DNA from 4 places in the Neobacillus phoenicis genome. Region 2 is predicted to be linked to each of the others. Evidence: riboswitches for the same ligand, from Rfam matches in the RefSeq annotation. Region 2 holds a riboswitch; each other region holds the start of a gene.

Region 1 (7,868 bases), 480 kb from region 2:
CGAAAAAAATGAAGCCCAGATTGATACGATGCGAAAAACGCTCCACAGGTTAACGAAGAATATCAATGAAAACACGGAATACATCCGTCAGTCAGAATACACGTTTAAGTTAGAAGAGCGGAATCGAATTTCACAGGAGATTCACGATAAAATCGGCCACTCGATGACCGGGGCTCTTTTTCAAATGGAAGCGGCGAAACGCTTGATGGAGACCGACCAGTCAAAAGCCACCGAACTATTGCAAAACGCCATCAATATCTCCAAGGAGGGGATTGAAAATATTCGAATGACGTTAAAAAATATGAAGCCCCCAACCGAGCAGGTGGGAATTAACCGGACGAAGCTCTTAATCGACGATTTTAACGCCAAGCAATCCATCAAAACTGTCCTTACCTATGAAGGCAATTTGGATCTCATCACGCCGATTCAGTGGAAAATTATCCATGAGAATGTCACGGAGGCATTAACGAATGCCATGAAGTATTCTGGGTCCACGCTTGCTTCGGTGGATGTCAAAGTGTTAAACAAAATCATTCGCGTCGAAGTAAAGGACAATGGAGTTGGAACGGAGATAATCAAGAAGGGTCTTGGGATTATTGGGATGGAAGAGAGGACGGCTACTGTGAATGGAAAAATTATCGTTGACAGCACGCATGGTTTTTCGGTCACCACCTTGTTGCCGATCGCACCAGCATAGGGTTTTTCGCACAAAACCTGGTTGCCAATCACACCCCCATGATGTTCTTCACACAAGACAACGTTGCCCAATCCGTCACCATGACCATCTCACACGAAAAACATGAAGATTCTCATGTAAAAAGAATGAACGATTGCACTTATGCAGGTTCATTCTTTTTTTTATACTTGAACTATACAAGGGAACAGGGGTGAACACGATGAACGTGTTGGAAATTAGAAACTTAACGAAGAAATTCAGTGATTTTATTGCTGTCGACCATATGAGCTTATCTGTAAAAGAAGGAGAAATCTTTGGGTTCCTCGGATCCAATGGAGCGGGGAAAAGTACGACGATTAACATGATTGCCGGTCTCTTGCGCAGCAACGAGGGTACGATTACGATCCTTGGCAAGGATACGGTGAAGCACAGCCGTTACGCCAAAATGAATATCGGAATGGTGCCGCAGGACCTCGCTATTTACGAGGACATGACGGCCTATGAGAATGTGAAATTCTTTGCCGGACTGTACGGTTTGCGCGGGGCCGAGTTAAAAGAGCGAGTGGAGGAAGCCTTAGAATTTGTCGGACTACAAGACCGCCATAAAAGTTATCCGAAAAGTTTTTCCGGCGGGATGAAACGCCGCTTAAATATTGCCTGCGCCATTGCTCATCGGCCAAAGCTGATTATCATGGATGAGCCAACCGTGGGTATCGATCCACAATCGCGCAATTACATCCTCAATTCGGTCCGCAAGCTAAATGAGATGGGCTGTACGATTATTTACACCAGCCACTATATGGAGGAAGTAGAAGAAATCTGCACGCAAATTGCCATCATCGACCATGGGAAAATCATTGCAGAAGGCACGAAGGAACAGCTGAAATCCATTATCACCAATACAAAGGATTTATGGATAGAGGTCAAATCAACGGAACACGTGAACGTTCAGGCCATTAAGGAAATTAAAGGTGTCGAAGCCGTTACGGTGGACGAAAACTTTATCAAAATTAACTCGGATACAGGCGTGAACAACTTAAATCAAATTATGGAACACTTTATGAGTCAGCACATCGAAATCCGTTCATTGCAGGAAAAAGCGCCGAACTTAGAAACCGTCTTTTTAACGTTAACAGGCAGGAATTTAAGGGACCAATAAGGAAAGGAGGGGACGGCCATGAACATTATCAGTATGGCTTGGAAAGGAATTAAATCAGATTTTCGTGATAGAAGAACCTTGTTTTTTATGCTCCTCTTTCCGATTGTCTTGATGCTTGTGCTGGGTACGGCACTGTCGAACACGTTTACGACCAGTATTCCTGTGGATGATCTCCACGTGTTATACACGGATACAACAAAGGGAGAGAACTTTCAGCCGTTCGTTACGGAGGTCAAAAAGTCGGGTGTTCATTTTAAAAAAGTCACCGATGAATCCAAGGCGAAAAAAGACGTGCAGCAAAGTAAAGTGGATGGCTATGTCAAGGTAACTGATGAGGGTGTACAGTTGTATCTCAATAATGGCAGCAGCATCGAAGGAAACATCCTTCAAGGTATGCTTTCTGCTTATGTGGATCAATACAATATTGCTACTGAAATCATGAAGACGGCACCGGATAAAATGGAAGCAGCGTTTTCTCGCGACAGCCAAGCGAATTTTATCAAAGAAACTTCGCTTCAACCGGATAAGCAGCCGAGTTCGATGGACTATTACGCGATTGTGATTACGACAATGATTATCCTGTACGGAGCGATGTCGGCCAGTTCGTTAATTGTGGAAGAACGAGTGAGAGGGACAGCCAATCGTCTAATTGCCTCTCCGATTAGAAAGAGTGAAATTTTTATCGGAAAAGTACTTGGAAGTCTTGTCAGCAGTAGTTTATCTGCCTTGCTGGTGGTTCAGCTGAGCAAGCTGTTATTCCATGCGAATTGGGGCGATCATGAAGGACTGGTTTACCTGGTTCTTTTGACAGAAATTATTTTTGCGGTGAGCTTAGGGATTGGAATCAGCTTTTTGGCAAAAACACATGCCGCTCCAAAAGTGATCATTACACTCGTTGCCCAGTTATCCTCCTTCTTTGGCGGGTCCTATTTAAGGATTGTGAATCCTGAGGGTTTCTTCAAATTTATTACGGAGCTTTCTCCCCTTACTTGGATGAACAACGGGCTAATGAAATTAATTTATGCGAATGACCTATCTGCGGCCATCCCTGCAATCACGATCAACATGGCTGGGTCACTCCTCTTTTTAGTAATAGCGGTTATCTCTTTAAAACGACGGGAGGGGCTATAAATGAAAGATATCCTCTGGTTAATTCAAAACACATTAAGTATGACGTTTCGCAAACGAAAAAATGTAATCATGTTCTTGTTAATGCCTTTGGTGGGAATTTTCATTGCCCTTCTTGCCTATGGCGGAAATCAAACACCGACCCTAACGGTGGGCGTCGTGAATCAAGACAAGGGTGAGATCACGGACGATACGATTCAATTTCTCAAGGGGTTAGAGAATGTGAAGGTATCCGAGGTGGAGGCAGCAGAGGGTAAGTCGCAGATTACATCCGGCAAGCTAGACTCTGTGATTACCTTTGAAAAAGGATTCTCAGAAAGCGTGCTGAAGGGTTCGCCTGACCATATTGAGATTAGCTCCATAAAAGGGGCTGCGGTGACAGGATTCGTGAAGTCCTATTTATATCAATATATCAATAATGTAGCAACGATCAGTCGTGCGGCGGACGGAAATCAGCCGAAGTTCGAACAGATGGTGAAGGACTATCAGCAAAGCGGATATAAGCTTGCGACCCATTCGGTGGAAGATGCTTCAAAAAATAAGCTTATGACCAACCAAGCGATTGGGTTCCTGATTATGATCATGATGATGTCGGCAGTTAATCTATCTGAGATTATTTTGTTGGAAAAAGAACAGCGGACGTATTACCGCTTATTATCGACACCGATCAATGCGAGGAAGTATTTATTCGCGAATGTGGTCGTGAATATGATTGTGATGACGATCCAGGTGTTAATCACGTTAACCATTATGAGAACGGTCTTTGATATGGGCGTGAATGTGTCCATTTGGGAAGCCGCGTTTGTTATGATTCTCTTTTCCTTGATTTCTGTCGGCTTGTCATTAGTGATTATTTCTTTCGCCAACAACCGAAGTGCGGCGGGCGCATTGCAAAACTTAGTGATCACTCCAACTGTCATGCTGTCCGGCTGCTTCTGGCCAGTTGAAGTCATGCCGAAATCCTTGCAAAAAATCGCTGAATTCCTGCCGCAGCGCTGGACACTAGACACACTCACTAAATTGCAGGAAGGAAGCACCTTCAGCGGCCTGTACCTACACTACATCATCCTATTCGCCTTTGCAGCTGCCTTCTTCCTGATCGCCGTGTATCGGTTCAGCAGAAACAACACCACACAGAACTTTATCTAAAAGAGCGGGGACAGTCCCCCGGCGCTTTAGCGCAACGGGGGACTGTCCCCCAAATTTTTTTTTGACGCCCTAAATAGTTGATATAATAATAATGGAAACACTTACAATGGTAGAATATTATTTTTTGACGATTGACAATATAGGAATAGATTAGTAATATCAAAAATATTAAAAAAAACTAATAATTCTTATCGAGAGTGACCGAGGGACTTGGCCCTATGACGTCCGGCAACCCCCTAACCGGGAAGGTGCCAATTCCAGCAGAATGAACTTCATTCTGAAAGATAAGCTTGAAATAATCGTTTGTATTTCGATGCTCCTTTCAGATGAAAGGGGCATTTTTTGTATGGAAAAAGACCAACTGGGTCATAGCAAGCTTACTAGACAAACATTATCTTAAAATATCATTTATAAAAAGAGGACATCATTATGATTGAAATTCGTCAGTTAACAAAAGAATATAAAACAAAAAATGGCACGGTCAAGGGAGTGGATGACGTTTCTTTAACGGTTCAACGAGGCGAAATCTATGGCATCGTCGGCTACTCAGGTGCGGGTAAAAGCTCGTTACTCCGTTGCATCAACCTATTGGAGCGGCCCACTTCAGGCAGCATTACTGTCGACGGAACAGACCTTACTTCCTTAAAAGGGGAAAAGCTCCGCTTAGCCCGCCTAAAGATTGGCATGATTTTTCAACACTTTTATCTTATCAGCCAGAAGACAGTGTATGAGAACATTGCTTTTTCACTGAAAGCAGCCAACTATCCGAAGAATGAAATCAGCACCCGTGTCATGGAATTACTAGAAACGGTGGGACTTGCGGATAAGCGCGATGTGTATCCAGCCCAGCTGAGTGGAGGGCAAAAGCAACGGGTAGGAATTGCTCGGGCACTCGCCAATAATCCATCGGTTTTACTTTGTGATGAAGCAACCTCCGCCCTTGATCCGACCACAACCAAGTCGATCTTGAATCTATTAAAAAGGATCAACAGGGAGCTTAACATTACAATTATTTTGATCACACATGAGATGGATGTAGTCAAAGAAATTTGCCACCGGATGGCGATCATGCAAGACGGCAAGGTCATTGAAGAGGGTGCGGTGTATGACATTTTCGCCAACCCTCGAGCAGAATTAACCAAGGAGTTTATTGATAGTGTAGTATCTTTTGATATTCCAGAAGCAATTCTATCTAGCTGTGAAGGACCCATTATCAAGGTGTTGTTTAAAGGAAAAGTTGCCGGAGAGGGGGTCATTTCCGATATGCTGCAGAAATTCAGCGTAAAAGGAAATTTCCTGCATGGTTCGATTGAATACATTCAGGAACTGCCCTTGGGTATTTTCATTATGGAACTGAAGGGTAAGAAGGAAGAAGTTTTATCCGCACTTCAATACATCGAAGACCGGGCAGCGCAAGTGGAGGTGTTACGTAATGGGCTTTGATTTTCAGCATCTGGTGGAGTTAATTCCAGATATCAATACTGCTTTTATGCAAACGATTTATATGATTGTGATTTCCTTAGCGATTAGCATCGTCATTGGCCTTCCAGTGGGAATCCTATTATTTGTCACAGACAAAGGCTTGTTTTTACAAAATCGCTTGATTCAAGTGATCATGGGATTCTTGGTGAACTTGATCCGTTCGATTCCATTTATTATATTGCTGGTGGCGCTAATTCCATTAACCAACTTCATCGTTGGTTCGACGATTGGTCCAACAGCAGCAAGTGTTTCGCTATCGGTGGCGGCGATTCCGTTCTTTGCCCGAATTGTTGAAACGGCATTAAGGGAAATTGACAAGGGGGTCATCGAAGCAGCGATTGCTGCGGGAGCAACGCCAACCATGATTATTAAGGATGTCCTGCTCCTTGAAGCGAGATCAGGAATCATCTCTGGTATTACGTTGACCCTTATTAGTTTAATTGGATTCTCGGCGATGGCCGGTACAGTCGGCGGAGGCGGAATTGGAGATTTAGCGATTCGCTTTGGGTATTACCGCTATGACAATACCATCATGATTGCCACTGTCGTTATATTAATTATTTTAGTTCAGGTTATTCAACTGCTTGGTGATTACATTGCCAAAGTTGTCGATAAAAGAAGATAAAGAAAGAAGGAAAAAGTCATGAAAAAATGGTTTTTAGCAATGGTGTTAGTTTTACTCGTAGGTGCGTTAGCAGCATGCGGCAGCAGTTCAGAAAGCAAAGACAAAGCAGAGGCAAAATCAAAGGACATCAAATTAGGGGCAACTGCTGGTCCGTATAGCGATATGTTGAAGGAAGCAATTGTTCCTGGGTTAGAAAAGAAGGGCTACAAAGTGGAGATTGTGGAATTCAGCGATTATATCCAACCAAACAAAGCGTTAGATAATGGGGATATCCAAGCAAACCTATTCCAGCATTCTATCTATCTAAAGAATTTTGCGAAGGAAAACAATATGAAGTTGTCTACATTGATTTCTGTACCAACTGCACCAATGGGGCTTTACTCAAAGAAATACAAATCACTGGATGAAGTAAAAGACGGAGCAACCGTTACGCTTCCAAATGATCCAACAAATGCGGCTCGTGCCTTAAATACGCTTCGTGATGAAGGCTTAATTAAAATCAACGAAAGTGCCGACCCGTTAAAAGTTTCTGAGAAGGACATTGTTGAAAATAAGAAAAACCTGAAGTTCCAGGCGATTGAAGCAGGACAGCTACCTCGATCTGTGGACAGTGTCGATTTAGCCGCAGTTCCTGGTAACTTCGCATTAGCGGCAAAAATGAACTTACTTGATGCATTAGCACTTGAAAACATGCTTGATTCGTATCGTAATATTGTAGCGGTGAAAACAGAAAACAAAGATTCTCAACTTGCAAAAGATATTAAAGAAGTTGTGGAATCTGCAGACTTTGAAAAAGTTATCGATGAGAAGTTCAAGGGCTTTGGGAAGCCGGAGTGGATGAAGAAATAGGGGAACGAAAAAAGACGCTGAAAAAAGCGTCTTTTTTTAATAAAAGAGTGGCTAACCCCAATTAAAAACTCTGGGGTTAGCTACATTCTAGTTTTCAACAACAGGTATTCTCTTAATCTCTGGATCTATAAAGATATCGTATTCATCTAAGCTTTTTGTAGAGAACTCTGAAACTACTGCTCCTTCTGGACCGGCTTGGAACCAGTGTGGTGTATTAGGTAATAGGGTGTATTGTTGTCCTGGCTTTAGTTCAATTTCATTCCAAACGGTAAAGTATTCTTCTTTATCTTCAGGAATTGTTGCCTGGGGATTGTCAGCTTTCACACCTGGCACATATAAGTAGACCGTACCATAGCGACATCTAAAGGTTTCTTCCTTCCCTATGTATTCGCCAACAGGTGGATGGATGTGTTCAGGACATGTTTGTTTAGGTAACAGTACAAGATCTTTTGCACAGCATCGGTCCGTATTTACGTAAACAACAAGCTGTAACCCGAATTCACGAATTCTACCAAGACCAAAATCTGCCACTTCAAAGTTTTCAACTTCATCGTCTGTTAATAAAATTCCAGCTTTTTCAAGATATTTTAAACTTTCACTGCGAATTAAATCGTACTCCGCTTTTTTCATTCTACTTCCTCCTCTTTAGTAATATTGATAAGCCTCTTAATGTCAGTATTAATCCAATCACTTGTAACATCCATGCCTAATATACAGGTCTGTTTAACCAAAATTCATATTATCAAAAATGGTTTAACCAGAATTCTGCTGAAGCTGAATTTTGGTTAAATTCATGTGTA
Region 2 (7,868 bases):
TTTTTACCAATATCATGGACATCACCTTTTACAGTCGCTAAAATAACTTTGCCTTTTGTCGCAGATACATCTCCTTTTTCCATATGCGGCTCTAAATGCGATACCGCGGCCTTCATCACTTCTGCACTCTGTAAAACCTCAGCAACAATTAATTGGTTATCATTAAAAAGTCGCCCAACTTCTTTCATGCCATCCATTAACGGTCCATTAATGATATCAAGCGGGGCAGGATAGCTTTCCAGCGCCAAATCCAAATCTGGTAATAATCCTTCTTTCGTGCCCTCCACAACATAATAAGCGAGACGCTCTTCTAAAGTCATGTTTGGAACCGTGCTCTTCGCCTCTTTCTTTTTACCACGGTAAAACTCCGTAAAAACAGCTAAAGTCTCATCAGTTGTTTTAAATAACAAATCCTCCGCTAATGTAACTTCTTCCTTAGAAATGGAGGCAAAGCGCTCCAACTTTTCCGTATTCACAATGGCGTAATCCAAACCAGCCTGTGTACAGTGGTAAAGGAATACCGAATTCAAAATTTCTCTGCCAACAGGTGGCAATCCAAACGACACATTACTAATCCCAAGAATCGTTTGTACTCCTGGAAGCTGCTCCTTGATTAACCTAATACCTTCCACAGTAGCTTTAGCCGAACCAATATATTGCTCATCACCAGTACCTACAGGAAAAACTAATGGGTCAAATATCAAATCCTGTGGTTTGAGTCCATATTTGTTTACCAACAAATCATGAGATTGTTTAGCAATCTCAAGCTTGCGCTCGGCAGTAACTCCCATACCTTCCTCATCGATGGTACCGACAACAACAGCTGCACCGTAACGATGAATCAAAGGAATAATCGCTTCAAAGCGTTCCTCGCCATCCTCAAGATTTATTGAATTAATAATCGCTTTTCCTTGAGAATATTTGAGTGCTTTTTCAATAACCTTCTCATCGGTTGAGTCAATTACAAGAGGTACCTTAACTTTTTTTACGACCTCTTTAATGAAATTTTCCATGTCCACGATTTCATCGCGGTCAGGGTCAGCAAGGCAGATATCAATGACATGAGCGCCGCCTTTCACCTGTGCCCGTGCAACTTCTGATGCCTCTTCAAATTTCCCTTCAGTGATTAACCGTTTGAATTTACGAGAGCCAATGACATTCGTACGCTCTCCCACCATGATTGGACGTAGTGTAGGGTCATCGTAAACAAATGGTTCAATACCTGATACCATGTGAACAGAAGATGGCTCATATCCCCGCGGCTGATAATTTTTCATTGCTTCAGAAATAGCTTTAATATGTTCAGGAGTCGTGCCACAACAGCCGCCGACAATATTTAACCAGCCATGCGCAGCAAAATCAGACAGCTTTTTCGCAAGGATCTCTGGTGTTTCATGATAGTGTCCTTCTTCATCAGGCAGACCCGCATTCGGATAACAGCTAACGGCAGTTGTCGCAAGATTGGAAAGGGAACGAATATGATCCTGCATAAACTCAGGACCCGTTGCACAGTTCAGTCCCACTGCAGCTGGTTTCATATGCTCAACTGAAATATAGAACGCTTCGATGGACTGTCCAGCAAGAGTGGTACCCATTGGTTCAATCGTACCTGAAATCACAATTGGAAGAGTAGTTCCTGTTTTTGCAAAAGCACTTTGTATACCAGCAAAACCGGCTTTGACATTCAACATATCCTGGCTTGTTTCAAGTAGCAGCAAATCAACACCACCGTCAATTAAGCCAATCGCTTGTTCCTCGTAACTTGCCGCAAGCTCATCAAATGTCGTTCCCCCGGTTACGCTTAGTGTTTTTGTCGTCGGGCCCATTGATCCTGCAACAAAACGTGGCCAGTCCTCAGAATATACCTTTTGCACCTCACCAATCGCAATCATCGCAGCAATTTTATTTATTTCATAAGCTTTGTAGCCGAGACCGTATTCATCAAGCACGAGGCTAGTTGCGCCAAACGTATTGGTTTCAATAATGTCTGCTCCTGCCTCAAGATATTCTCGGTGAATATTGGCTATAACTGAAGGAGCAGTTAAATTCAGGTTTTCATTACAGCCTTCGAATTCCTCTCCGCCAAAATCCTCAGCGGTAAGGTTGACTCGTTGCAGCATCGTTCCCATGGCTCCGTCCATTACGAGGATTCGTTTCTTCAACTGATCAGTAAATGATGTTTTCAGCAATGTTGTTCCCCCTCACTTCACTTGCACGCTGACGGGCATAATGGGCCAGCTCTGCAGTTAATTCGTAACGTAAAAATGGTGTAATTAAATAAATTCCATTAAATAAATCTAGAGCAGCATCAATGAGTGACTTCGTAATAGCAATACCTTCCCGAGCCGCTTTTAGTGGTTGATCGTTTAGCACGGCCATTCGCTCGCGTATCGAATCAGCAATTTTAATCCCAGGCACTTCATTATGGAGGAATTCAGCGTTTTTACTACTTGTCAGTGGCATGAGGCCAATATAAATAGGTGCCTTAAGGTGTTTGGTATGTTCATAGATTTCAATCAGTTTTTCTTCTGAAAAAACAGGCTGGGAGATGAAATAATCTGCACCAAATTGAATTTTCTTCTCAAGCCTTTTAACAGCCTTCTCGAGTGAGCGCACATTTGGATTAAAAGCTGCTGCCACACTAAAGTCGGTTTTTTGTCCTAAGTCTTTACCGGAAAAAGACAAACCTTCATTTAGTTGCTTAATCATCTGAATTAACTCAAATGATGACACATCATAGACAGATGAAGCACCGGGGAAATCTCCTACTCTCGCAGGATCGCCCGTAATCGCAAGTACATCATTTAGCCCGAGGGTATGGAGCCCCATTAGGTGGGATTGTAAGCCAATAATATTCCGGTCGCGACAGGCAATGTGAATAAGCGGTCGCATGCCTAATTTTTCCTTCACTAAATATCCCAATGATTCATTGGAAATACGCACAGTCGCAAGGGAATTATCAGCTAGAGTAATAGAATCAATTCCTGCTTCTTTTAATGCTTTGGCTCCTTCGAAAAACTTGGTCGTATCTAGCTTTCTAGGAGGATCTAATTCTACGATAACAGATGGTCTCTCTTTCACAATCTCTTGTAGGGGAGCATACTCCCTTATAGGAGAGGGAGCTGGTTCAACCACAATCTGCTTTGGTTTTAATTTTACTATTTTTTCAGTAATTGGAACACTATTCTTTAATTCCGCTGCAAAGCCTCGAATATGTTCTGGAGTGGTACCGCAACAGCCTCCAATTAAACGTACCCCTTGCTCACGGAACGCTTTTGCCGAGTTTCGGAAATAATCTGCATCTCCCTCATAGTGGAACTTTCCGTCCGTATAGGCAGGGAGACTGGCATTTGGATAGGCTGATAGAAATGCATGTTCAGGTATTTCTATCTGTTCCAATGCTAGAAGCATATGATGGGGGCCAAGCCGGCAGTTCAGACCGACGACATCGGCTCCAAGACCTTCAAGCCGTTTTAAGGCATCATTGACAGGAACTCGGTCCTGCAAAAATCCTGGCTCCTGATGGGAGACTTGTGCAATGATGGGCAGGTTGGTTTCCTTTCTAGCAATGGTTAAAATCGTTTCAAGTTCTTCTAAATCGTAAAAGGTTTCAAGTAACAAACCGTCTACGCCTTCAAGGAGAAGGCAATACAATTGTTCGCGGAAGCTTCGTTTTAATTCTTCAATGGTGATTGAATCCGGTTTAATTCCTCGATTCCCGCCAATCGTTCCAAGGACGTATGCTTGTTTATTTGCAGCGGCTCTTTTAGCAATAGCTACGGCAGCACTGTTAATTTCCTTTACAGAATCCTCCAAACCATATCGCTGTAGCTTTAAATAATTGGCGGCATATGTGTTGGTCTGAATGACATCAGCACCGGCATCAATATATGCTTGATGGATCGACTGGATATGTTCTGCCTGGGAAAGGTTTAGTTCCTCTAAACAACTATCCTTTCCGTACGAATACAATAAAGTACCCATGGCTCCATCGGCTATTAAGATTTGATTTTTTAATTTTTCTAAAAAGCTCATCGCTATTCTCCCCGCTCGAATACTAATTGACTTCGATTAACTTTCTCAAACGCTTGGGAAAAATCCTTAATTAGATCATCTGGATTTTCAAGTCCAACCGATAGTCGGACGAGGCTATTAGTAATCCCGCGTTTTTCTCTTTCCTCTTGCGGCATGGCGGCATGTGACATTTTCGCCGGATAGGAGAGAATCGATTCGACTGCTCCCAGGCTGACAGCGAAAACAGGGATTTCTACATTGGCCAAAAAGGTTCGGAGCGCATCTTCACTTTCTAATTCAAACGATAAGACAGCTCCCGGCCCCGCTGCTTGCTTGTTCTGGATGTGATATTGTGGGTGACTTTCGAGCCCAGGATAATGCACCTTTTTCACAAGCGGATGTTCAGCTAAAAATTCTGCGAGTTTAATAGCTGATTTCTGCGATTGTTCTAGACGAACATGAAGTGTCTTTATCCCTCTTAGCACGAGCCAAGCATCTTGGACGCCCAATATAGCACCAAATCCATTCTGTAAAAAGCCTAATCTTTTCGCCAAGTCTTCATCCTTAACCACAGCGAGACCCGCCACGACATCGCTATGCCCAGATAAAAATTTCGTTGCGCTATGCAGGACCACATCAGCCCCTAATTCCAAAGGCTTTTGATGAGAAGGGGTAAGAAACGTATTATCAACAAAGGTTAACGCGTCAATTTCCTTTGCTAAACTGCTAATTGCCTCAATATCAGTCACTTTCATTAATGGATTGGAGGGTGTTTCCACATATAACGCTTTTGTATTTGGCTGAATCGCTTGTTTTACTTCGTCTAAATTGGTCATATCCACAAAGGTATGTTCAATACCGAGCCGGGAAAGGACCTGTGTGACCATCCGGAACGTACCACCATACACATCTTCGGTAACGATAATATGATCCCCAGCTGAAAGCAGAAGGAACGCAGTAGAAATGGCGGCCATACCAGAAGAAAAAGCAAAGCCTTTTACACCACCCTCAAGTTCTGCAATCACATCCTCAAGCGCTTCTCTTGTTGGATTTAAGCTGCGACCATAATCGTATTTACCGAACTGGTCGAAATCAAATTGGTGGAAGGTGGATGCATGCTGAATGGGAACACTAACCGCACCCGTTGTCGGGTCCACTTTATGCTGATTATGAAGAAGTCTGGTTGCAAAGCTATATTCTTCGTGTGACATTACGCAATCACTCCTTCTTTCACATTTGCGAAAGCCTTTTTCAAGTCTTCAATTAAGTCTTGTGCATCTTCAATCCCGACGGAAAAACGCAATAATCGATTACATACTCCGGATTGAATTCGAATTTCTTCCGGAATATCCGCATGTGTTTGTGTAGCAGGATACGTAATAAAGCTCTCCGTTCCACCGAGACTTTCTGCAAATGTAATAAGAGATAATCCTTGTAGGAATGGATTTACCCATGCTTCAGCTTTTACTCGGAAAGAGACCATTCCGCCGCGTCCAGGATATAGAACATCTGTCACTCCTTCATGATTGGAAAGAAACTCCACCACCGCTTTTGCATTTTTTTCGTGTCTGTCCATTCGAAGCGACAGGGTTTTCATTCCGCGCATTAACAGCCAGGAATCGAACGGGCTAAGTACACCACCCGCACCATTATGATGAAAAGCTAATGCTTCACATAGTTCCTTTCCTTTAGCGACAATCAATCCTGCAAGTACATCGTTATGACCACCCAGGTATTTCGTTGCACTATGAATAACGATATCAGCCCCGAGTTTAATCGGTTGCTGTAATAGTGGGGTATAGAAGGTATTATCAACAATCAAAAGAATCCCGTGCTTCTTGGCAATTTGAGAAACAGCGGCAATGTCCGATTGCTGCATGAGGGGATTAGTAGGAGTCTCCAAAAAAATGGCCTTTGTTTGTGGAGTAATCTTCCCTTCGATTTCTTCTGGACAACAGGTATTTACATATTGAGTGTTTAATCCCCATTTTTTAAAGCCTTGTTCTAATAAGCGATAGGTACCGCCATATAAATCCTCGCTTACCAGCCATTCATCTCCCGATTGAAATAAGGAAAGAATCGTGAAAATAGCAGCCATACCTGAACTGCAGGCAAAACCTTGATCACCAGCTTCTAAATCAGCAATTGTTTTTTCCAGGAGCTGACGCGTTGGGTTCCCTGTTCGACTATAGTCAAACCCTGTTGATTGTCCGATGCCTTCGTGTCGATAAGCAGTAGAAAAATAAACAGGCGGGTTCACTGTACCTGTTGCAGACTCGCTGCGGTTTCCAATTTGGGCTAGTTTCGTGTCAATTTTGTACATAATGCACACTCCTTAAAGTTTGATGTAATTAGGGTTTAGATTGCCTACTTTAATGCTACAGGGCGTTAAAGCTTTCAGATAAATAAAAAAAGTCTTCTTATAAGAAGAAGACTTTTGTATGTACGACACACTTGTCATTCTTCTTATCTTGCAAATTAGTAAAATTTGCAGGACTTAGCACCTTTTCAATGAACAAACCATTCATTGAAGGTTGCTGAGGCGTCGCAGGGCCATTCCCTCAACCTCTCTTGATAAGAAATCAATTATTTAGATTATTTATAAAATTTACTACAGATTGATGGGGATGTCAATTTGTTTTTAACTATTGAGGAAATTTGAGTTATACAACGGAGAGACAAAATATTTATTTTATTATCTTAAAATTTGTTGACAGTAATAGTTTATGGATTTATTATTAGTTATAACGAACGTTCTTGATAAAGAACCAGTATAGGTGATATGTTACATAGAAAGTAGTTTTATTAATTAAATTACGATAAATGTCAGGAAAAAAGGATTAGATTTGATTCCTGATATTTAAGTATGGCTTAACTGTTCTTTTTAGTGAACATGTGAATAATAGACGTTATAAATTTTTATAGCCTGGCAGGAGGAAAAGATGAGCGCAATAGCCGGAATTTATCATTTGAATGATGAGCCTATCAATCTAGAACATGGGAACAGGATAATGAAAGCACTAGAAAAATATCCGGCCGATGATATTCAAACTTGGCATAACGACAAAGTCTTCCTTGGCTGCCATGCACAGTGGATCACACCTGAGTCTCTTGGTGAAAAGCTCCCGTATTATGACCATGATCGAAAACTAGCGATTACTGCGGATGCAATTATTGACAATCGTGAAGAGTTATTTGAGAGATTACAAGTTGATAAAGGGAAAAGAAAAGATATCACTGATAGTGAACTAATCTTACTTTCCTATTATAAGTGGGAGGAAGATGCACCAAAGTACTTAGTTGGTGATTTTGCTTTTATGATATGGGATGAAAAGAAGCAGAAACTTTTTGGGGCTAGGGATCCTTTAGGATATCGTACTCTTTACTATTATAAAGAAAATTCTAGTTTCACATTCTGTACTGTTATTGAACCTATTATATCTTTGCCCCACGTTAATAAGATACTAAATGAGAAATGGTTAGCTGAATTTTTGGTCTTATCCTTATTAATTGATACCGTAGATGCTACGATGACACCTTACTTAAATATTAATCAAGTCCCACCATTTCATAGTATAAAAATTGAAAAAGGTAAGATAAACATATCAAAATATGGGAAATATTTTTCAGATAAAAAGATTAAATTTAAAAAGGATTTTGAATATGTTGAAGCTTTTCAGGAGATATTCAATAAAGCGGTTAAAGACAGGCTCAGAACACATCGGAATGTAGGCTCCCATTTAAGTGGAGGGTTAGATTCAGGCGCAGTTGTTGGATTTGCTGCTAAAGAGCTAAAAAAAGTAAATAAAGTATTACATACCTTTAGTTATATACCACCAGGGGATTTTATTGAT
Region 3 (7,868 bases), 2.6 Mb from region 2:
TCCATGAGCTGCTTCACTTGCTCATCAGCAGTACCCTCAAGTCTTTTACCACCCTCTGGTCGTGGAGGTGTAAACATTTTTCCTACAATGGTCGGTGAACCCTTAAGTCCTAATTGAGAACGTTCAACATTCTCAAGATCACTTACTGCCCAGATAACAGGTTCATATCTTGCTGCACTAATCATGTTCGTCATTGGCGAGTAGTCGATTTCATTTATTTCTTTTTCAACTGTTAATAAGCAAGGTAGCTCAGACTGAATGAGTTCATATCCGCTGGTTAATTTTCTTTTGATTAAAATGGTCTTCTCCACTTGATTAACTTCTGTAACTTCAATTACATTTGTAACTGGTGGAATATCCATCCTTCTTGCGATTCCTGGTCCAACCTGTCCTGTATCTCCGTCAATCGCATGTTTCCCACAAATCACTAAATCTACTGGTAGATCCTTCCCGATTCTTTCCAATGCTTTAGATAAGGCATAACTTGTTGCAAGTGTATCTGCACCCGCAAAGGCACGATCAGAAATCAAATAACCTCTATCTGCACCTATTTCAATACTTTTTTTAATTACAGCCGTTGCCTGCGGTGGTCCCATTGACAAAACCGATATGGTACCTCCCGTTTTTTCCTTAATTTTCACAGCCTCTTGAACAGCATGTGCATCATAAGGATTTAAAATAGCCGGAGCACTTCGGCGGTCGAGTGTGTTTGTTTTAGGATTAATTTTAATGATTTTTGTATCAGGTACTTGTTTGACACATACGACAATGTGCATGTAGGACTTTCCCTCCTCCATATAGTCTAAGATTGGTGAAAGCGTTTGCTTCCTTTGGTTATAAAAAATGCTTTTATTAACGATAATATGAACCGTAACACAAGCATAGTACCAAACAATGATGGTTTTCTTTTTTTTCTTCCAAAAATCAATGAAACTTCGGATAAACTAAATAAGCATGACAAACTTGGGTAGATTCTAGGGAGTAGGATTAAAATAATGATAAAAGTTGAAGTAACGACAAATTGTGGTAAGATATGTAGTTAATCATGATGTGAGATTGTATAAATATAGCACTAATATAACTATATGAAATATTGGGATATAAACAATGATAAAAATCACAGTACTGTCTAAAATTGTAGATTTTATGATTATAAGGAAGGAGGAAAGAAATGAAGGGGTTATTTTTGGGAGTGTACTCTCTGCTTTATCTACTGGAGCTGGAGCGTTACTGATCTTATTTATTCATCATTCTATTACGCATCGATGGAAGGACGTATTGTTAGCCTTTAGTGCAGGTATTATGATGGCAGCATCTACTATTGGGTTGATTCCGGAGGCCCTCAAATATGGAGGATATCTATCCCTTTTTGTCGGTGTTTGGTTAGGGGTAGGGGTACTAACTCTCTTGGAGAAAAATATTCCCCACATGGACTTACAACATAATAAAAAGGGAATTCATTTCGATGAAAAAGCTTTGTTAATTATCGCTGCTATTACTTTACATAATATCCCTGAAGGTCTATCTGTTGGTGTAAGCTATGCATCTGTAGAAGGAGATACTGGAAATTTGATCGCATTAGCAATCGGTTTTCAAAATGCTCCAGAAGGCCTTCTTGTCGCTCTCTTTTTAATAAACCAGCAAATTAGTAAATGGAAGGCCTTCATCATAGCGACCTTAACAGGTGCTATTGAAATTGTTACTTCATTATTAGGGTATTTTTTAACTTCATTTGTTCAAGGCCTTGTTCCATATGGCCTATCTTTTGCGGCAGGTGCGATGTTATTTATCATTTATAAAGAATTAATTCCCGAAAGTCACGGAGACGGAAATGAGCGGGTATCAACCTATGCGTTTATCGTGGGGCTGTTAATTATGGTGTTAATAATTGATATTTTTTAATAGGACAAGTATCTTCTCAATGTATTTTAGCTGCTTTGTACCTCTCCAAATTCCATTTAGACTAATACTTTTGGCCAAATCATAATCATTTGTTTAAAAGCAATTATAACTTCTTCATTTGGTCTGGAAGCTTGTCCCATTACCCTATGGTAATCATTAATTAATTCATCAAGCTCTTGGCTATATTTAATTGTTTCCTCACTTGTATAGCCCAACGTGTTTGCACAATTTATCATTAATTCCCTTTTGACCCTTATCTGTTCTATCATTTCATTTTGATTAATACTATCCTTGTACAATGTTATCCTCCTACTCATTACCCTGTTACTGTAATTCACTAAAAAAGTTGACTACTTGAAGAATTATGACAAGAATTTCTTTAAAAGTAAATACATTCGCAAAAGTAGACAAAACATTCTATTTCTTTCGTTTTTCGACAAATTTCTTCGATTTTTTCAAGCTTTTACGACAATTGTCTCCGACCCCCGTCGATTGCATAATGACAAAATTTACCACGGAAAATTAGTAAGGAAAATGATTGAACAAGTATCTTTTTTATGAATGGATTATTAAGCTAATGATAAAAATTTTTCCAAAATACTTCCAACTCCGAAAAATGAATTCAAAATAGATAAAAAAACTGACTACATCTGTTGCAGTCAGTTTTCCTTTTTTAAAGTTCTACTTCTTCTTTTTCGTAAATGGGAACCCAGCCTTCGGTTGTAACAAAAATTCTTACTGCAACAACCTTTCTGTCTTCTTCAAGTGTAAAATAATGTCTTGTATTTTCTGGTACAGAGATCAAATCACCAGGATTTAAATGAACTTCAAAAAACTCTCCATCTTTACCTTGAATAACAAATACCCCGTGACCACTTACAATAAAACGAACTTCATCATCTGTGTGATGGTGCTCGTTTTTAAAATTAGTAAGTAATACGTCAAGATTTGGTGTGTTTTCAGATAATGAGATTACATCCTGTGCTTTATAACCACGTCTGGCAGAAATATCTGCGATTTCGGTTTCGAAAGTGTTTAAGATTTCTTCTTTTTCTTCATCGCTTAAAAGATATTTTTCTACTAACGTTGCTGGAAGCTTGCTAATATCCCAGTTTTCATAAATAACTTCCTGACTTTCTAGGAAGCTTGCAACTGCCTCCGGCTCGTGAATTTGATCTTCTTTCTTTTGAAATGTAATATATGCCATTATAAATCAGCCTCTCCTGTATAAGTATTTTAAATGTAATCTTCATTTTGATTTCCGCTCCAGGTGCTTCAATTCAACTTACAGCTTTAACATATTTTTCTCTTTTAAACTACCTTAAATAATTGGTATGGTTTATGTTCGAGTAACCGCAGTTGGTAACGGAATAAAAATTCAGATGCCTCTAGGATTTTTTTTGCTTCAAATGCATTCCGTCCCCACACTGTAATTCCATGGTTTCGGATTAGTACAGCACCGCTGTCTTCGGAAACATGTTCTGAAAATTTATTTGCAAGTGTAGGAATGTGTGCATAATTTCTTATAATAGGTATCTTTAAAATGGCATCCTCTTCCCATTTATCAAAAGCCTTAATTAACTCTTGACCCTTGAAGGTAACCTCTCCATGATCACCATAGACCTCTGAAATCACATTATTATCAATGGTATGAACATGAAGACTACAACCTGCTTGTGTCTTGCGATAAATCTCCACATGAAGAAGTGTCTCTGCTGACGGTTTTAAATGTGTCTCTTCTACCGGTCTGCCAAATTCATCCACTAGTAAAAAATCCTCTGCAGTCCGCTTACGTTTATCCTTCCCGCTAGCAGTCACTAAAAATTGAAGCGGATGATCACTCACTTTAATGGCAAGGTTTCCACTTGTCCCCATAAACCAATCTCTCTCTGCCAATTCATCCTTAATATCGGCTAATTCTGCCCATCTTTCCTTTAACATGTTAGCTCACCCACCTCAATTCTTTTATTTATTTCCTCGATACAATCGAAGAAAGTATGAAACCCTTGATGGTTAATACCCCATTCCATACATTTTTCCAGAAGTAAATCCCTCGCTAACACAAAGTCAGCATGTTTAGCAGCCTCTAGGTCGGTTACAGAGTCGCCTATTACGATTTTAAAACTCCCCTTTGGATTGTTCAGTTTACGCATAATACTTGGCTTACAGCAACCACAATCATTGTTACAAGAGGAATCACATTCATGTGGCCAAAGTATATTAATTGTTTCTCCAGAAAAATCAGAATGATTACAATACACTCCATCAAAAGGAGCGTATTCTGCTAGGATCGGATGGACAAAAAAGTCTATACCGCCACTTACAATATAGAGGGGAATACCCTTTTCCCGAACATACCCTACAAACTCCTTAAAGCCAGGTCGGATTTTTGCATTTTCAATTGCAAATTCCGTTATTTCTTTCTTCTTATTACTAGGCAATAAGGAAAATAATTTCCCCACACCCTCATTCACTGAAATCTGACGAGAAAGAATTGAATCCTTTATTCCCACCCATTCAGGAGGAGCAAATTGTTTCATTATAGCAATGATGTTATCACTTTCTGTAATCGTTCCATCAAAGTCACAATAAATAACCGGCTTTGTCATTTAGACCGTCACCTCGGCATTTCCCCAAAGCTGAAGTGCCTTTTTAAGTTCAGGATACTGCTCCGCTCCTACTGAGAGTGTGTTTCCCTGAAGAATAGCATCCACTGCTTGTCGGAAGGCAAGGCCACCTCCCCGAGCACCGTCTGGATGCCCATGAACGCCACCACCTGCATTTATGACTGAGTCGATTCCAAAGTCACGAATTAACAAGGATACCAACCCTGGATGTATTCCTGCTGATGGCACTGGAAAGGCCTTTTTATAAACATCCTCTTTCGTGAGTTCAGCTGCAATCGAAAGTGCAGATGTTTTTTCTAATGCCACTGTTCCATATGGTGATGGGAACAGCGATAAATCGGCACCTGCATAACGTAAAAGCTTCCCAAGAAGCAAGGAATGGGAAAAGCCATATTGGGATGAAGAAGTTAACGCGCCGCTTACTGCTGGGTGTGCCATTAAAGGCAACCCAATCTCATAATCCTCTCTTAATTCTTGGAGGACATCTAATCCATAGGAGAAGACATTAAATAATAGTAAGTCTGCTCCCAGCTCAGCCGCTTTTTTTGCCTTGTCCTTAAGTTGTGAGGTTCTCCCAGTCAGGTTTACTGCGTACAGCGTTCTATGACCAGTCTCTTCCAGAACTTCATTTAACACTTGTTTTCCTTTTGTAATTCTTTTTTCAAAAGGTGTTAATTCATTTTCAAAGAGAATCTCATCATCTTTGACTAAATCAACACCACCAAGAGCTTGCTGCTTTAACTGTTCTACCAAAAAGTGTATGTCCTTACCAAGTACGCCTTTAAAGATGCTCATCACTAATGGTCTTTCATATACGTTTATTTTCTCTCGAATTCCATCAATACCGAATCTAGGACCAGGAAAATGACTCTTCAAACGATCATCAAACTGCAAATCTAGTAATTTTATTTTTCCATCTAAGGACAGTTTTCCGAAAACAGTGGTTAAGATCGCTGGCAAGTCGGAAGAGAAGTTAATGATTGGATAGGCAATTCGAATGATGGCTAGACCTTCTCTTTCAGAGTCTTTCCCTTCAATTGAAACGACTCGGCCTTTATGCTTGCGTAATTGGTTCTGCTCGAGCTCAGGAAGATTCGTCCAAGAACCTACCGTTAATCCAAGTGCAATTTCCTCTGCTTTTTTCTCCGGATATTTTTCATCATGTACAAGATATGTGGCAATTATTTCAGACATTTTTTCAACTTCCCTTCAGAAAACATAAAAAACCTCTTCGAAAAGAAGAGGTTAGCATCACAAACTAACATCTTCTCATCTTTCAGCCAGATTGCTGCAAGATTTAGCACCGTGCTTAACATTTGTTAAGTCGGTTGCCGGGCTTCATAGGGCTTTTCCCTCCACCTGCTCTTGATAAGAAAACGATTCGTATTTATTCACTTTTATAAGTTGTTAAACTTTATTTTGGATTATCGCAAGAAAAAAAACATTTGTCAACTTATTTTTTGAACATTTCTAAACAACTAATTCTTCTGACAGCTTCAGCTAACCGTTCTTCGGATGATAATAAGCCCACACGTACAAAGCCTTCACCATATTCACCAAAACCAATACCTGGTGCGACCATAATATGTGCTTGCTCAAGTAGAATTTCAGCAAACTGTCCAGATGTGTACCCAGAAGGTACCTTAAGCCATGCAAAAAAAGAACCCTTTGGTGCGGTTACATCCCATCCTATCGATCGAAGTCCTTTAATTAATACATTTCTTCTTCGCTCATATAGTTCATTCAATTCTCTAACACATTCTTGTGACGCAATTAAGGCTGTAGCAGCCGCTTCTTGAACCGCTCCGAACAAACTTACATACAGATGATCCTGTAGGAGTTCAATCGCAGAAATCACACTTTCATTACCTACTGCAAATCCTACACGCCAGCCAGCCATATTGTAGGTTTTAGATAAAGTATAAATTTCGATTCCTACTTCTTTAGCCCCTTCGGTTTCTAGGAAGCTTATCGGTCTCTGACCGTCGAAACCAATGGCACCGTAAGCAAAATCGTGAACAACGCAAATATTTTGATCGTTTGCCAGTTTCACAGTTTCTTTGAAAAATTCTTCAGTGGCCACAGCACCGGTAGGATTATTGGGGTAATTCAAAAACATTACCTTTGCTTTTAATAACGATTCGGAAGAAAGTTCGGTGTAGTCAGGTAAAAATGCATTTTCCTCCCTCAATGGCATGGTAACCATTTCCGCTTTTGCCAGAGCCACACCTGACCAATAATCTGGATAACCGGGATCTGGTACAAGAATGGTATCCCCTGGATTCAACAAGCACTGTGGAATTTCTACAAGCCCTGCTTTTCCTCCAAAAAGGATAGCCACTTCCTTATCAGGATTGATCGTTACTCCATACTCTCTCAAGTAAAAATCAGCTGCTGCCTGTTTTAAATATCTATGCCCCTGAAACGGAGAATATTTGTGATTGATGGGATTAGCTGCCGCCTCCTGTAATTTTGACACGATATGCTCTGGTGTCGGCTGATCTGGATTTCCTTGTCCTAAATTTATCACGTCATGCCCTTCGGCAATATACTCTCCAACCTTCTTTACAAGGCCTGCAAAAAATTGTTTTGGCAGACTATTTAATAGCTCTGATGGTGGAAATTGTTTCATCACTCTCTCACCTGCTTATTCATTACAAATTTTTGTTGAAATTCTAGTCACAAATGATATAACTTTTATAACAGCTTGTAAAGAAAAAATTCTGATATTTCGAACCGGAGGGAAAATTCTTTGAAATTAAACATATCTTGTATACAAATGGATATCGCCTTTGGTAATCCATATGAAAACTATCATTCTGCTGAAAGACTGATTGAAAAAGCAATGGAAACGAAGCCTGACATTCTCGTCTTACCTGAACTCTGGACTACCGGATATGACTTAACACGGCTTGATGAAATTGCAGATGACCAAGCGATACAAACGATTCAGTTTCTACAGGAGGCAGCAAAAAAATACCAAGTTCATTTCGTTGGAGGATCCGTTGCAGCCCGCAATGATAGCGGAGTAAAAAATACTTTGATTATCATTAACAACGAAGGCCAGTTGGTTCATCAATATAGTAAATTGCATTTATTCAAGCTTATGGATGAGCACCTTTATTTAGAGGCAGGTACAGAAAAAGGCCTATTCCAATTAGAAAATCGTCAGTTTGCGGGAGTCATTTGTTATGATATCCGTTTTCCTGAATGGATACGTACCCATACTTCACTTGGTGCTGAAGCACTATTTGTGGTCGCAGAATGGCCTGAACCACGTTTAGCACATTGGCGGGCCTTGTTAATATCTCGAGCAATTGAAAATCAATGTTATGTTGT
Region 4 (7,868 bases), 2.2 Mb from region 2:
GAATAGCAAATTGTTGTAAGAAATCTGCGTACCAGGCTTGCACTGCTGGATGATCACCAGTTGCATTTGCGAGTGCTCCTTTTAAAAATCCGCCAGCGTCAAATCCACCTGTTAATTTATGATAGCCCGCTTCAATCCATTGTAAACCAAGCCAAACTCTTAAAACTGTCCAAACAACTGCTGCTTGAGGGGTTTTATACCATCTCATCACAATCATCTCCATTTATTTTTTTGTGAAATATTTCACAAATTAATATAATAATAATTACTTTCCCCTATCGATGAGGGGTGTTCAGCTAGCTGTTTATGTAGGGAAGTTAGTTTGTGCTTCTTGGTTTGTGAATTGTTTCACTATCTTCTCTACACTTATAATATACTCTCCTGTACTTTAAATGACAACGGCTTTCACAGTTTCTTAACATATTAATGTTAGAAAATTGAATAGAATGTGAACTTACTAAGTTGTTTATATTAGAATCGTGCTTCTACATAGTTGTGGATAAATATTCTGACTTTTGTGGATATTGTGAATAAGTCTGTGGAATACCTTTAAACCGGGACTTTTGATGTTGATAACGCAGTGGATAAACACGGAAAATTCGTGACTATTGAATTAAATTTTTACATTTTGTTCAAATAAAAAAGTAGTTCTAGTGGTTTGCTACTTCTACTTTTCCTTCTTCTCTCTGAAAATAGTAGATTTAGAGGTTTGCTACTTCTACTTTTTCCTTCTTCTCTATGAAAAAAGTAGATCTAGGACCTTGCTACTTCTACTTTTTCCTTCTTTTCTCTATAAAAAGTAGATCTAGAGCCTCGATACTTCTACTTTTTCCTTCTTTTCTCTAAAAAAAGTGGATCTAGACCCTGGCTTTCTTAAAATGAAAAAAAAGAGCCATATAGCTCTTTCATTATTTGTAGACTCTTATAAAGCCTTAAGCGTTTTTATTTGTTTCACTCTCTCGTATTCTCCTATAATCGGATAATAGATAAGATTATTTTGTTTGGCCAGAAGGGCAATTTCTCTATCTGTCGCTTTGATTACAAACGTTTCCTCCGCCACTTCTTCAATCCAAGTAATGGAAGGAGTCACCTGTTTATGCTTCACTCCATGCACCAGCCACGTTTCCTTCTTGTCACTCTTACTAAACCCCGTTACCGCTACTTGAGAACACGTATTATTCTGTTTAACTGGGGAATTTTTACACACATAGACTAAATCCTCAATTACCGCACTCGCTGTAGGAAACATTCCCGCTCCTGGTCCCTGAAGTGTAATCTCTCCAACTATATCAGATTGGACATTTACTGCATTCTGGACGCCTTCTACATGGTAAAAAGGATGTTCTTTACTCAATAGGGCTGGATTGACAGTTGCAATAATTTGATCACCTAACCTTGTAATACTCGCAATATGCTTAAACCTTAGCCCTGCATTTTCTGCAGCATCAATCAATTCACTTGTTATTGAAGTAATCCCTTCACGTTTAACATCCTGCCAATTGGGTTCTTTTCCAAAAGCCAGTCTGCTTAAAATCATGGTTTTATAAAAAGCATCAAAGCCCTCCACGTCATTTGTCGGGTCAGCTTCAGCATAGCCATTCTCTTGTGCTAATACTAACGCCTGTGCAAATGACTGCTTTTTCTCCCTCATTTCTGTGAGGATAAAATTGGAGGTGCCATTGAGAATTCCTCGAATTTGCTTCACACGATTAATGTTTAATAACTGTCTAAGTGTTTGTATAACGGGAATTCCTCCAGCAACAGTAGCTTCAAAACCAACCGAAACTTTCTTCTCCTCTGCCAGTTCAAGCAGTTCTTTCCCGTGGTGGGCGAACATTTCTTTATTCGCTGTAATGATGTGGCATCCACGCTCAATCGCTGATTTCAAAAATGTAAAAGTTGGCTCTTTGTCAACAATAGCCTCCACAACAACATCAAGCTGCTCGAGGTTTAAGATATCCGCAAAGTCTGTTGTTACTAATACATTTTGACTAATATTTCTCTTTTTTTGCGTGTTTCTGATGAGAACAGCGGCAACTTCAACCTTCTTGCCTAATGCAGCAGTGAGCTCCTCACTGTGTGATTGTATTGTTCGATATACTCCTTCTCCAACTGTTCCAAATCCAAGGATTGCCACTTTGATTACAGACACATACATCCATCCCTTCACTTCACGAATTTTGACACGAAGCTTCTTTATTTTTACAAAAGAAAAACCCTCTTCAATAAGAAGAGGGTTGGTTTCCTCCTCTTATCTATCAGGTTAAATAATAACCTGCAGGAATTAGCACCTTTTCAAGGAATACCTTGAAGGTTGCCGGGTTTCATCGGGCCTAGTCCCTCCACCACTCTGGATAAGAGTTTTTATTTGATTTTTAATTAAATTTCCAAGTTATAAAGAGAATTTTAGTTGATGCAATGTTAAATGTCAATATATTCTTTCTATTCTAACTATCGTATCCCTGTAAATCTGGCATGCTCTTCTTTTACTAAGTTGATAAAATTCTCTTTCTCAAAATCCATACTGGTAATCATTTTAATATTATTCTCATTACTTAAGAACCGTTTCACCTTCCTGTTTTGGTGAATGATGTATGCGTATCTAACATCCTTTTCCAGTAAAGTAAACCACTCTTCTTCCCTTAATCTGATTATATTTTTTTCAAATTTCGATTTCGGGGACCAATCAGGAATGAAAAATTCAATGACTTCCCCTGCTAGATCAAATAGCAAATCAATAATAAAACCACTAATGGAAATTCACTCCTTACATATTTTATATCGTTTCGCGTACTGAGTGATTTAACTCTTTTATCTTATTTTTCTTCTGTTCGCTTCATTCAATATTATCCATGTTATCTTATATTTTCAGTTATAATAAAAATACTAATTACTCCCTCTTTTACTTGAATCTCGTAGGTCGCAACTTTATAGTTATAACTTCTAAATGTTTTGGATTTTCATTAATATTATTTTCTACCTCTAACTTATGCTGCATAATGATTTGTTTTCTTTGCTGCAAGGTTTCATTCCCTAATTCATAAAGATCCATATATTTTTTATATTAGAAAAATGCATTCCTGTCAAAATAGTTTTTTATTACAGGAACTGATTTATTTGACGTACGAATAGACTGATACAGCTGTTTATGAAATGCCCTCTATAAAGATAAGTGTCTACGATACTCCATCCAAAAAAGCCCGCCAATTAGGGGGGCCTTTTTAGTCTTCTTTAGTTAAAGAACGCTGATAGCAAGCTTTATATATAATATAGACGCTACCGAAATTACCTACCCCAATAGGGACGCCGCTTTTTGATCAAGGTAATAGTGGATGTTTTCATGCTGCTGAAGCACGCTTGCAGGATTAGTATTGGTAACAGGTCCTTCAATGGTAGCTTTCACAATCTCTGCCTTTTTTTCGCCGTTCGCAAGAAGGAAGATCGTCCGGCTGTTTAAAAGATGCTTCACCCCAAGTGTAATGCCTTGCTTCAGTTCCTTTTTCTCCTCAAAGTATTTCTGTCCTACACTCTGAGTGGTCTCATCAAGGTCGATAACATGGGATTTCAGGCCGAAGTCCACTCCCGGTTCATTGAAACCTAGGTGTCCGTTCATTCCGATTCCAAGAATCATCAGGTCAAATCCGCCGTATTTTTCGACCAGTTCATCTTTCTTTTTACATTCATTTTCCAGATCTTCGCTCATTGTATCAAATAAGTGAATGTTTTCTTTCTTGGCATTCACTTGATGAAAAAAATTACTGTTCAAAAATAGCTGACAGCTTCCTATATCCTCCGGACCTACTCCTACCCAATCATCGAGTCCGATGAAAGTAGCCTGTGAGAAGTCCACACGCCCAAGCTTGTATGCCTGAACGAGATAACTGAGCATTTCTTTCGGCGTGTCTCCTCCTGGAATACAAAGAACACTGTTAGGTTTACTATTAAGCAGACTGATGATTTCCTCTGCTGCGTTTTTTGACATTTCTTCATATGTGTCATATACATGTACGTTCATTCTTTCACTCCTCCTGCGGTCATGCTTGAGACCAATTGTTTTTGGAATAGAGCCACGATGATGAGCGGAGGAAGTGTCGCCAAGATTCCGCCTGTCGCGATCATACCGTAATCGACCGCGTTCTTCCCGCTAAATTCAGCAATGGCTACCGATATAGTCTTTGATTCAAGGCTTGAGGTAAACAATAGACTGAAAAAGAACTCCTCCCAAGTCAAAAGAAAACTCAATACGCCAGTCGCTAGAATCCCCGGACGTACAATCGGGATGACGACCTTCCATAAAGTCTGAAGCCTTGAGGCTCCGTCGATCATCGCAGCTTCCTCAAGCTCCTTTGGGAAACTGCGGAAATAGCTCTGCATCACCCATATGACATACGGGATAACAAACGTTAGGTCAAGAAGTACCAAGGTCCATTTTTGATCCAGCATTCCAAGTTCCGATAAAATCAGGTACAAAGGAATTACGATTACAACTGGCGGAATCATATAGGAAAACAAAAACACATATGTGATGCTGTTCCGGAAAGGAAACTGGTAACGAGCGATACTATAGGCTGCAAGGCTTCCTACAACTAAACTGATAATCATTACAGTGATGCCAACGAAAAGGGTATTCCCCATGGCTATTTTGAAAGTATAGGCCATCTCGTTCCCTTCATTCGTGAAGATGTCCACATACCGGCTGAATGTAAGATGATCCGGAATCCATTTCAGAGGGACCTTTGTTAGATCCCTTTGAAAGGAAATGCTCGAAATGAAGAGCCACAGGTAAGGAGCAATGGTGAAAAAGGTGACGAGTAAAGCAAACGTATATTGCAGTGTTTTGAATCGTTTTGAATATCTCACCCTACTCCTCTCCTTTCTTCAAGGTCTTCACGTAAACAAAGGTAAGAATAGCCACCATAATGGCAATCAGGTACGATATCGTCGCACCCTTCGAGTAATTCACTTCTACAAAACTTGTTAGATAAGCCTCGTAGGTAAGTGTCAAGGTTCCGTTTGCAGGACCTCCCCGTGTGGTCGCATAGATGATGTCGAAAACCTTGAAAAGGTCCATAGTCCTCATAACGAGTACGACCAGGATGGTTGGCTTTAAGTAAGGAAGCGTCAGGTGATAAAATCTTTTTAAAAGGCCTGCCCCGTCCATCATGGCTGCTTCGTACACACTCTTGTTTGCCATTTGGAGGCTTGCCAGCATGAAAATCGCCACAAGAGGGGTCATTTTCCAGCTGTCGGCAAACATCACCATGTGGATCGCAACCCATGGGTCTCCGAGCCAACTTTTGTATTCGTCGATGAGGCCGATTTGACTTAAAAAGGCATTCAACGCCCCATATTCTGGGTGATAAATCCACTTCCACATCGCCCCGTTTACGATCGTCGGAACTGCCCAAGGTATAATAAATATACTCCGGAGGAACGTCTTACCTCTTAAATCCTCATTTAATAAAAGGGCAATTAGTATCCCTAGGCTCAGTTGAAGGAAGAGAGAGAATCCAGTAAAGTATGCAGTTCTTCCTACAGTCTCCCAAAATCCTTGATCCCCTAACAATTGTTTGTAATTATCGATTCCCACCATTTCGCCATAGGACGAACTGGTGATGTCCATGTTTTGGAACGTGTACCAAAAGGTTTGGAGAAGAGGGAAGAGGACGATCCCGAATACCAATATGGCGGCCGGTACGATCAATAGCAAGGCGAAGGTTCTATCTTTGATTGGTCTCATTTTCCCACCTCATCTTTCTGTCTCAAAAGGGAGGAATCTCCTCCCTTTATACTATTATTTGCTTGAGATTTCTTCTGCTTTTTTCTGAAGGATGTCCATAGTTTCCTCCGGGGTCTGCTTCCCTAAAAGGGATTTTTGGACTTCCACTTGAATCTCTGTTGAAAGTGCTCCGTACCAAGGCACGCGAGGGCGGTTTTCAAGCTGTGCATACTGGGTCTTTGATGCAGCAACCACTTCTGGGTTTGTATCGATTACCTTTTGTTCTTCATAAAGGCTCTTCCAAATTGGAAGGGCATTTTTCGCATAGTTTTTTTGTACATCTTTCGAAGACAGGTACTGGATGTACTTCCAAGCTTCGTCGACATGTTTGCTTCCACTTGTCACACTAAGTCCCATTCCGCCGTTCACACTCATTGGGATAGGTGCAATCCCTACTTTCCCAGCAACTGATGATTCCTTTTCATCGTTAGCCATGTTGTACATATAAGTCCAGTTCAAAGCAAAGGCCGCTTTTCCGCTTGAGAATACTCCGCGAACGTCTTCTTCCAGGTATTCCGTTGATTTTGGATCGGTCAGTTTCTCATTCAACGTTTCAGTCATGTACTTAAGGGCCGCAACGTTTTTCGGATCGTTCAACGTCGGTTTTCCACTCTCATCAGTCATTTTTCCACCGAATGAAGAGGTGATGGCCGTGAAATCACATACAAGTGCTTCCGCCTGGCTCCAGCTCCATACAATTGGATAAGGGACCAATTTTTTCTCTTGGATGACCTTTGCCTGTTCATTCAATTCATCAAAATTTGTCGGAGGATTTTGGATTCCTGCTTTCTCTAGAATTTCCTTATTATAGAAAAGGAATTTGGTATCGTTTAGCCATGGCATTCCGTACACTTTGCCGTCATATGATACACTGTCGATGGCCCCAGTGAAAATGTCGGATTTATCGTCACTTTTCAATTTATCGGTTACGTCCTTTACAAATCCCGCTTTCGCAAATTTCGCAGTCCACGGAGCATCAATGACCACTACATCGTATCCTCCGCTTTTTGCACTTGTCTGGATCTTTTGCTCAAGTGCTTCATATGGGGCGAATGTTGCCTTAATTTTAATGTTCGGATTGTTCTTTTCGAACTCTTTCGTAATGTTATTCACGTCTTCTTCACTATATCCGGCCTGTTTCATGAAAAGTGCGTTCAATGTAACCTTTCCATCCTTTTCCCCTTTCGAACAGCCGATGATCCCAGTGATAAGGATCAAAATCATACTCATCAGAAACCACTTTTTCATGTTTATTCCCCCTCTAATATTGTTCTACTTGCATAAAAGCATAGGCAACGGCACCAAGGGCCCCCGTGTCACTCCCAAGATGAGAGCGTTCAATTGTCACAGGTATCGGGATCAATTTTTTTACCCATTCCTCGATTTTTTTCAAGTGTGGCCCCAGGCTCCTGGAGACTCCCCCGCCGAGGATTACTTTTTCAGGATTCACAACGCAAACGACGTTCGAGATGCCGATTGCAAGGTCAAGAAGGTAGTTGTCAATGACGGTGATGCTATCCTCTTTGCCCTCATCGTATTCACGGAACCAATCATAGGCAGTCTTTCCGTCCCGCTTCAGGGCACTTCCGGATGTCCGCTTTTCGAACTGTCCAAATTTCCCCACTTCATTAAAATGTCCTTGTTCGACATCCTTCCTGTCGGTCATGTATCCGATTTCACCAGCAGAAAAGTGAGCCCCTTCAAGAAGTCCACCGTTTACATAAATACCGCAGCCGACGCCTGTCCCAATTGCGATGAAAGCAAGGCTTTTGCACGACTTTCCCGCCCCGTATTGAAGTTCGCCGAAAAGGGCGCACTTCACATCGTTGTTAATAAAAATCGGAAAAGAGAAGCTTTTTCCCATGATGGCGCGGATAGGGAGGTCTTCCCACCTTAGTGCAGGTGCATCCACTACAATTCCGTTCTCGCTGTCAAGAATGCCTGGGATTCCCATCCCCATTGTGCTTATATCTTCCTCGTTAACAGGTGAACCATTAATGAAACTTTTGATGATAGTGATAATTCCCTCTAGTTCGTGTACGGTCGGATATTCCTCCTTATGGACAACATTTCCGTCAAGATCGGTCAG

The links. Region 2 has a riboswitch for S-adenosylmethionine ahead of AA0X95_RS08315 (methionine biosynthesis PLP-dependent protein). Riboswitches for the same ligand answer to the same signal wherever they lie in the genome.
Region 1: it holds a riboswitch for S-adenosylmethionine, as region 2 does, so the genes downstream of both, AA0X95_RS06050 (methionine ABC transporter ATP-binding protein) here and AA0X95_RS08315 (methionine biosynthesis PLP-dependent protein) in region 2, are expected to answer to the same signal.
Region 3: it holds a riboswitch for S-adenosylmethionine, as region 2 does, so the genes downstream of both, mtnW (2,3-diketo-5-methylthiopentyl-1-phosphate enolase) here and AA0X95_RS08315 (methionine biosynthesis PLP-dependent protein) in region 2, are expected to answer to the same signal.
Region 4: it holds a riboswitch for S-adenosylmethionine, as region 2 does, so the genes downstream of both, AA0X95_RS24330 (homoserine dehydrogenase) here and AA0X95_RS08315 (methionine biosynthesis PLP-dependent protein) in region 2, are expected to answer to the same signal.

What each region holds. Positions count from the first base shown of each region.
Region 1 covers NZ_CP154847.1:1,136,200-1,144,067, forward strand. The annotation lists gene AA0X95_RS06030 (sensor histidine kinase) at 1-697, shown strand, start outside; gene AA0X95_RS06035 (ABC transporter ATP-binding protein) at 897-1,835, shown strand; gene AA0X95_RS06040 (ABC transporter permease) at 1,854-2,966, shown strand; gene AA0X95_RS06045 (ABC transporter permease) at 2,967-4,112, shown strand; SAM riboswitch class I at 4,298-4,403, shown strand; gene AA0X95_RS06050 (methionine ABC transporter ATP-binding protein) at 4,542-5,555, shown strand; gene AA0X95_RS06055 (methionine ABC transporter permease) at 5,545-6,219, shown strand; gene AA0X95_RS06060 (MetQ/NlpA family ABC transporter substrate-binding protein) at 6,238-7,068, shown strand; gene AA0X95_RS06065 (D-lyxose/D-mannose family sugar isomerase) at 7,156-7,698, opposite strand.
Region 2 covers NZ_CP154847.1:1,614,457-1,622,324, forward strand. The annotation lists gene metH (methionine synthase) at 1-2,189, opposite strand, end outside; gene AA0X95_RS08305 (bifunctional homocysteine S-methyltransferase/methylenetetrahydrofolate reductase) at 2,167-4,035, opposite strand; gene metC (cystathionine beta-lyase) at 4,038-5,225, opposite strand; gene AA0X95_RS08315 (methionine biosynthesis PLP-dependent protein) at 5,225-6,337, opposite strand; SAM riboswitch class I at 6,478-6,595, opposite strand; gene AA0X95_RS08320 (asparagine synthase-related protein) at 6,957-7,868, shown strand, end outside.
Region 3 covers NZ_CP154847.1:4,329,077-4,336,944, forward strand. The annotation lists gene AA0X95_RS22210 (electron transfer flavoprotein subunit beta/FixA family protein) at 1-776, opposite strand, end outside; gene AA0X95_RS22215 (ZIP family metal transporter) at 1,147-1,902, shown strand; gene AA0X95_RS22220 (Spo0E family sporulation regulatory protein-aspartic acid phosphatase) at 1,959-2,201, opposite strand; gene AA0X95_RS22225 (1,2-dihydroxy-3-keto-5-methylthiopentene dioxygenase) at 2,576-3,109, opposite strand; gene AA0X95_RS22230 (methylthioribulose 1-phosphate dehydratase) at 3,214-3,843, opposite strand; gene AA0X95_RS22235 (2-hydroxy-3-keto-5-methylthiopentenyl-1-phosphate phosphatase) at 3,837-4,511, opposite strand; gene mtnW (2,3-diketo-5-methylthiopentyl-1-phosphate enolase) at 4,512-5,723, opposite strand; SAM riboswitch class I at 5,796-5,904, opposite strand; gene AA0X95_RS22245 (pyridoxal phosphate-dependent aminotransferase) at 5,983-7,161, opposite strand; gene AA0X95_RS22250 (carbon-nitrogen family hydrolase) at 7,282-7,868, shown strand, end outside.
Region 4 covers NZ_CP154847.1:4,744,277-4,752,144, forward strand. The annotation lists gene AA0X95_RS24325 (DoxX family membrane protein) at 1-208, opposite strand, end outside; gene AA0X95_RS24330 (homoserine dehydrogenase) at 923-2,152, opposite strand; SAM riboswitch class I at 2,249-2,361, opposite strand; gene AA0X95_RS24335 (glucosamine-6-phosphate deaminase) at 3,290-4,015, opposite strand; gene AA0X95_RS24340 (carbohydrate ABC transporter permease) at 4,012-4,860, opposite strand; gene AA0X95_RS24345 (carbohydrate ABC transporter permease) at 4,862-5,623, opposite strand; gene AA0X95_RS24350 (ABC transporter substrate-binding protein) at 5,795-7,027, opposite strand; gene AA0X95_RS24355 (ROK family transcriptional regulator) at 7,041-7,868, opposite strand, start outside.